Regions from separate parts of the Streptomyces sp. NPDC086023 genome, predicted to be linked through region 2. Evidence: predicted binding sites of a transcription regulator. Region 2 holds the regulator's gene; the other holds the start of a gene.
The links. The regulator HspR, encoded in region 2, represses chaperone genes until heat shock. The targets are predictions, from matches to a motif close to TTGAGNNNNNNNNNCTCAA.
Positions count from the first base shown of each region.

Region 1: lon (endopeptidase La) is a predicted target of HspR. The motif match lies at 2,013-2,031, and genes of this name have one in related genera.

Region 1 covers NZ_JBITRX010000005.1:378,545-382,022, reverse strand. Annotated here, with positions in the region: gene lon (endopeptidase La) at 1-1,990, opposite strand, end outside; gene ACIF6F_RS13310 (hypothetical protein) at 2,109-3,478, opposite strand, start outside.
Region 2 covers NZ_JBITRX010000004.1:12,147-15,624, reverse strand. Annotated here, with positions in the region: gene grpE (nucleotide exchange factor GrpE) at 1-383, shown strand, start outside; gene dnaJ (molecular chaperone DnaJ) at 422-1,597, shown strand; gene ACIF6F_RS09405 (heat shock protein transcriptional repressor HspR) at 1,602-2,054, shown strand; gene ACIF6F_RS09400 (helix-turn-helix transcriptional regulator) at 2,102-3,115, opposite strand; gene ACIF6F_RS09395 ((2Fe-2S)-binding protein) at 3,418-3,478, shown strand, end outside.

The DNA.
Region 1 (3,478 bases), on a different contig from region 2:
GCGAGCGGAGGAAGCTCAGCGCGATCTGCGCCGACTCCTTCATGACGTCGCCCAGCTGGCCGGTGAGGGTCAGCCCGGCCGCGCCGGTCTCCGGGTCGGCGAGCGAGGCCTCGACGAACAGCACGTCACCGCCCGCGCCGGTGACGGCCAGCCCGGTCGCCACGCCCGGCACCGCGGTGCGCCGCTCGGCGGGGTCCTGCGCGGACTCCGGCACGTGGTGCGGCCGCCCGATCAGCGCCCGCAGGTCGTCGGCGCCGATGTGGAACGGCAGCTCCCGCTCGCCCAGTTCGTGCTGCGCGGCCACCTTGCGGAGCAGCCGGGCGACGGACCGCTCCAGGGTGCGGACGCCCGCCTCGCGGGTGTACTCGCCGGCGAGCCTGCGCAGCGCGTCCTCGCCCAGGGTCACCTCGTCGGCGCCGAGCCCGGCCCGCTCCAGCTGGCGCGGGAGCAGGTGGTCGCGGGCGATGACGACCTTCTCGTCCTCGGTGTAGCCGTCGAGCCTGACCAGCTCCATGCGGTCGGCGAGGGCCTCGGGGATGGCCTCCAGCACGTTCGCCGTCGCCAGGAACACGACGTCGCTGAGGTCCAGCTCCACCTCCAGGTAGTGGTCCCGGAAGGTGTGGTTCTGCGCCGGGTCCAGGACCTCCAGCAGGGCGGCGGCCGGGTCCCCGCGGAAGTCGGAGCCCACCTTGTCGATCTCGTCCAGGAGCACCACCGGGTTCATCGACCCGGCCTCCTTGATCGCGCGGACGATCCGGCCGGGGAGCGCGCCGACGTAGGTGCGCCGGTGGCCGCGGACCTCGGCCTCGTCGCGTACGCCGCCCAGCGCCACCCGTACGAACTTGCGGCCCATGGCGTGCGCCACGGACTCGCCGAGGGAGGTCTTGCCGACCCCCGGCGGACCGACGAGCGCCAGCACCGCGCCGCCGCGACGGCCGCCGACCAGGCCCATGCCTCGGTCGCCGCGCCGCTTGCGCACGGCGAGGTACTCGGTGATGCGCTCCTTCACGTCGTCCAGGCCGGCGTGCTCGGCGTCGAGGACGGCGCGGGCGCCCTTGATGTCGTACGCGTCCTCGGTCCGCTCGTTCCACGGCAGTTCGAGGACGGTGTCGAGCCAGGTCCTGATCCACGAGCCCTCGGGCGACTGGTCGCTGGACCGCTCCAGCTTGTCGACCTCCTTGAGGGCGGCCTCGCGGACCTTCTCGGGCAGGTCGGCGGCCTCCACGCGGGCGCGGTAGTCGTCGGACTCCTCGCCCTCGGCGTCGTCGTTCAGCTCGCGCAGCTCCTTGCGCACCGCCTCCAGCTGACGGCGCAGCAGGAACTCGCGCTGCTGCTTCTCCACGCCCTCCTGCACGTCCTTGGCGATGGACTCGGCCACGTCCTGCTCGGCGAGGTGCTCGCGCAGCCAGGTGATGGCGAGGCGGAGGCGGGCGACCGGGTCGGCGGTCTCCAGCAGCTCGACCTTCTGGGCGACCGTCAGGAAGGGCGAGTAGCCGGAGTTGTCGGCGAGCGCGCCGACGCCTTCGATCTGCTGCACCCGGTCGACGACCTGCCAGGCGCCGCGCTTCTTCAGCCAGCTGGTGGCGAGGGCCTTGTACTCCTTGACCAGCTCGGCGACCGAGCCGGGCAGCGGATCGGGCACGTGCTCGGCGACGGTCTCGCCCTCCACCCAGAGCGCGGCTCCGGGCCCGGTGGTGCCGGCGCCGATGCGGACGCGGCCGCGGCCGCGGATCAGGGCGCCGGGGTCGCCGTCGGAGAGCCGGCCCACCTGCTCGACGGTGCCGAGCACTCCGGTCGCGGCGTACGTCCCGTCGACCCGCGGCACGAGCAGCACCCGGGGTTTCCCGCTGCCGGAGGCGGCCTGCGCCGCCTCGACCGCGGCCCGCACCTCACCGTCCGTCAGATCGAGCGGCACGACCATGCCGGGCAGCACGACCTCGTCGTCGAGCGGCAGAACGGGCAGCGTGAGCGTTGCGGACGTCGAAGCCATGATCTTCCCTCCGGCAGTGAAGTTGAGCTATGCCGACTCAATGCGTGTGAGCCCCCGCATGTTCCCCACCCCCCGTTCGCCGTCGGCGAACACAGCGTGACGGTGCCGTTCTTGCCGGTCAGCGGCCCCGGGGCGGGCGGGGGCATTCGCCCGGGCGGGCGTACAGCGTGATGGCGGCGCCGTGGGTGCGGCGGTGGGTGCAGAGGTCGAAGTGGGTGATCAGGGTCTGGCGTTTGACGGCTTCCCTCGGGAGGCGGTCGCGCGGCTGGTCCGGCGGGTCCGAGAGGGCGATCACGCGGGGGCTGTCCAGCAGGGCGGCGCGCAGGTCCGTCGAGGGCAGTTCGGTGCCCTGGAGCGTGCCCGACGCCGCCGGCGAGCGGGCCAGCGCCAGGTCGCGCAGGCCTCCGTACACCTCGGGCGAGGAGAGCAGCCACTCGCGGCGGCGGGCCGGCAGGAAGAGGACCCCGTCCCCCGGCCGGGACAGCTCGCGGACGGCGGCGGCCACCGCCACCACGTCGTCCTTGCGGCTCTCCGGCGTCCGGAGCCACAGCGACCACGGCAGGCCGAGCACCGCCACCAGCAGCACCACCCGCCACCGCGACACCAGCAGGGCAAGGCCCGCGAGGGCGTAGAGGACGTACCGGTCGACGTACCAGGGGTGGACCAGCGAGACCGCCAGCAGCACACCGGGCGGCAGCAGCAGCAACGGCAGCGCCACGCGCGCGCGTTCCCGCTCCGCGCCCCGCGCCAGGAGCAGGCCCGCGCCCGCCGCCACCGCGTACGCGAGCCAGTCCTGCCGGCCCGGCCGCCCCAGCCACCCCAGCTGCGCCCCGGCCTGGCCCGCGGCCACCACGGCGAGCGGCAGCACTCCGGCCGCGACGGCGAGCGCGCACCACCGCCAGGCCCGCCTCCGCCACGCCACCACGGCGTGTGCGGCCATGGCGAGCAGCGCGAACTGGTGCAGCCAGCAGGCGAGGAGGAGCAGGCCGGCGTACGCGACCCAGCGGCCGCGCAGCAGCGCGTACGTCGCCCACACCACGGCCGCGGCGACCAGCGCGTACGAGCGCCCCTCCTGCGCGTACTGCTGCACCGGCGGCAAGACCGCGTACGCGGTCCCCGCCGCCGCGGCCGCCCTCGGCCCGGCGCGGGTCCCCGCGACGGCCGCCACCCCGTACGCGGCCGCGGCCGTGGCCAGCACGGAGGGCAGGCGCAGTGCCCACAGGCCGCCGTCCCACACGCCGAAGACGGCGTGCATGAGGAAGTAGTGCAGGCCGTGAACGGCGTCGACGTTGCCGAGCAGCGCCCACAGCTCGCCGGCGGTGCGGTGGGCCACCTGGTGCGTGACGGACTCGTCCCGCCACATCGCGGGCCCCCGCTCCAGGCCCCAGACGCCGAGGCAGAGCGCGACGAGCCCGGGCAGCAGGGGCAGGGCGAGCCGCCAGGTGCCGCCGCGCCGCACGATGCCGCGGCGCACGGCTGCACGCCACG
Region 2 (3,478 bases):
GGATCACGGTCAAGGAGATCGCCGTCGCGAGCCTCCTGAACGAGCTCCTCCCCACGCTCGACGACATCGGGCGCGCCCGGGAACACGGCGAACTGGTGGGCGGTTTCAAGTCGGTGGCCGAATCCCTGGAGACGGTCGTCGCCAAGATGGGCCTCCAGCAGTTCGGCAAGGAGGGCGAGCCCTTCGACCCGACGATCCACGAGGCCCTGATGCACTCGTACGCGCCGGACGTCACCGAGACGACCTGCGTGGCGATCCTGCAGCCCGGGTACCGGATCGGCGAGCGTACGATCCGCCCCGCGCGCGTCGCGGTGGCCGAGCCCCAGCCCGGGGCGCAGGCCAAGGCGGAGGAGTCGGAAGACTCCGAGCAGGACAGTGAGTAAGAAGTAGGCAGCACCCGCACGCGGGAGGAGGGACGTCGATGAGCACGAAGGACTTCGTGGAGAAGGACTACTACAAGGTTCTCGGCGTCCCCAAGGACGCCACCGAGGCCGAGATCAAGAAGGCGTACCGGAAGCTCGCGCGCGAGTTCCACCCGGATGCCAACAAGGGCAACGCGGAGGCCGAGGAGCGCTTCAAGGAGATCTCCGAGGCGAACGACGTCCTCGCCGACCCCAAGAAGCGCAAGGAGTACGACGAGGCCCGCGCGCTCTTCGGCAACGGCGGCTTCCGTCCCGGTCCCGGGGCCGGCGGCTCCTTCAACTTCGACCTGGGCGACCTCTTCGGGGGTGCCCAGGCCGGAGGCGGGGCCGGCGGTTTCGGCGGCGGACTCGGGGACGTCTTCGGCGGCCTGTTCGGCGGCCGGGGTGCGGGCGCGGGCACGCGTACGCAGCCCCGGCGCGGCCAGGACATCGAGTCCGAGGTCACCCTCAGCTTCACGGAGGCGGTGGACGGCGCGACCGTCCCGCTCCGGATGTCGTCCCAGGCGCCCTGCAAGGCCTGTTCCGGCACCGGCGACAAGAACGGCACGCCCCGGGTGTGCCCGACCTGCGTCGGCACCGGACAGGTCTCGCGCGGCGGCGGTGGCGGCTTCTCCCTCACCGACCCCTGCGTCGACTGCAAGGGGCGCGGCCTGATCGCCGAGACCCCCTGTGAGGTCTGCAAGGGCAGCGGCCGGGCGCGTTCCTCGCGCACCATGCAGGTCCGCATCCCGGCGGGCGTCTTGGACGGCCAGCGGATCCGGCTGCGCGGCAAGGGCGCGCCGGGCGAGCGCGGCGGTCCCGCCGGCGACCTGTACGTGGTGGTCCACGTGGACTCCCACCCGGTCTTCGGCCGCAAGGGCGACAACCTCACCGTCACCGTGCCGGTCTCCTACGTGGAGGCCGCGCTCGGCGGCGAGGTGAAGGTGCCGACCCTCGGCGGGCCGCCGGTCACGCTGAAGCTCCCGGCGGGCACGCCGAACGGCCGTACGATGCGGGCGCGCGGCAAGGGCGCGGTCCGAAAGGACGGCACCCGCGGGGACCTGCTGGTCACCGTCGAGGTCGCCGTACCGACGCGGCTGTCGGACAAGGCGCGCGAGGCACTGGAGTCGTACCGCGACGCCACGGCGGACGAGGACCCCAGGGAAGAACTGTTCCAGGCCGCGAAGGGAGCGTGACGCCATGAACGGCGACGGCCGACGACGCAACCCGTACGAACTCACCGACGAATCGCCGGTGTACGTGATCTCGGTGGCCGCCCAGCTCTCCGGCCTGCACCCGCAGACCCTGCGGCAGTACGACCGCCTGGGCCTGGTCTCCCCGGACCGCACGGCCGGCCGGGGCCGCCGCTACTCGGCCCGTGACATCGAGCTGCTCCGCACGGTGCAGCAGCTGTCGCAGGACGAGGGCATCAACCTCGCGGGCATCAAGCGCATCATCGAACTGGAGAACCAGGTGGCCGCGCTCCAGCAGCGCGTCGCCGAGCTCTCCTCGGCGCTGGACGGCGCCGCCGCGGCCATGCAGCAGCGCGAGGCGCAGGTGCACGCGTCGTACCGGCGCGACCTGGTCCCGTACCAGGACGTGCAGCACACGAGCGCGCTGGTGGTCTGGCGCCCCAAGCGCCCCTCCGAGTAGGCGATTTCAGGCCAAGATCGGCCCCTGCCCCTGCGGGCGGGGGCCGTTCAGCTCTCCGGCGCGTCGAGGATGCCCGACTGGGCGATGAGGTAACCGAGTTGCGCCCGGCTCCCGCTGCCGAGATGGCTGGCCAGCTTGGCAATGTGCGCCCGGCATGTGCGCACGTTCATCCCCAGCCGGCGGGCGATCGCCTCGTCCACGTGCCCCTCGACGAGGAGTTGGGCGATGGAGCGCTGGACGCCCGTGATGCCGTCCGGCATCGGGGTGTAGGTGACCTCCTCGCGCAGCGGCACGGCGCGCCGCCACAGCTGTTCGAAGACCTTGATGAGGTACTCGACGAGGCCCGGGTGGCGCAGCTCCAGGGCGACCCGGCGGTCGTCGCTCGCGGGGATGAAGGCCACCGTCCGGTCGAAGATGATCAGCCGCTCGATGAGCTCCTCCAGCGTGCGGATCTCCACCTTCCCCGAGGAGATGCGGTCCACGTAGGCGAGGGTTCCCTGGCTGTGGCGGACGGTGTGCTGGTAGAGCGTGCGGATGCTGACCCCGCGGTTGATCAGCGGCGCGTCCCGCTCCAGCGCCTGGGTCAGCGCGAGCGACGGACGGGGGCCGCCGGGCTGTACCGTCAGGACCTCCGTGTGGCACTCCGCGGTGGCGATGTTGAGCGCCGCGTTGATGCGGTCGAATCCCTCCAGGACGGTGATGGCGTGGGTGTTGGAGGGCGTCTGCGCGCTGATGGCGAGGAACGGCTCGAAAGTGTCGGTGAGTTCTACGGACAGCCGACGCCGGTCCTGGATCTCGCGTTCGATCGGGTGGAGGCGCTGCGCGAGTGCGACGGACGGGGGAACCGGCCGCAGGGAGTTCGCGTCATCCGGATCCGGATGGAGCAGCGCGAATTCCAGCAGGCAAGGAGCGCTTTCAACTTCTGCGCGGGCGATGCGTCCGGTGCTGAGCGCGGTGGCGTACAACCGCACGCCGTCGTCGCACAGGGCCGTGACCGAGTGGGGATGTGTCGGCTTTGTGGTGATGCTGGGCAAATCTCCACCCCCCAGGGTCCTGAACATGCAAGAACATGATGCATCGTCCTTGTGGCACGGACGTGCCTGAATGAGCCATCGTCTGACACGCGGGGGAGAGGATTCCATCAAGTGAGGACGAAGCCGACCATGTATAAGAGAATGCTTCGCTCGGCGCTTGCCGTTGTTTTCTCCACGGTTGTGGCCTACGGGGCTCTGGGCGGCGGTGTCGGGTCCGGGGGGACGGGTGCCGTGGTGGCCGGCGCTGCCGACGACACCGGCTGGACCACCGCGCCGACGGGTACCAAGGCGGACACCGGGTGGAACTCGCTCCCCGAGGCGGTGGCGTGATGACTCCTGACGACCGTTCCTTCCGCCGGGAAATGGCCTCCGCGTACCGCTCCGGCTGGC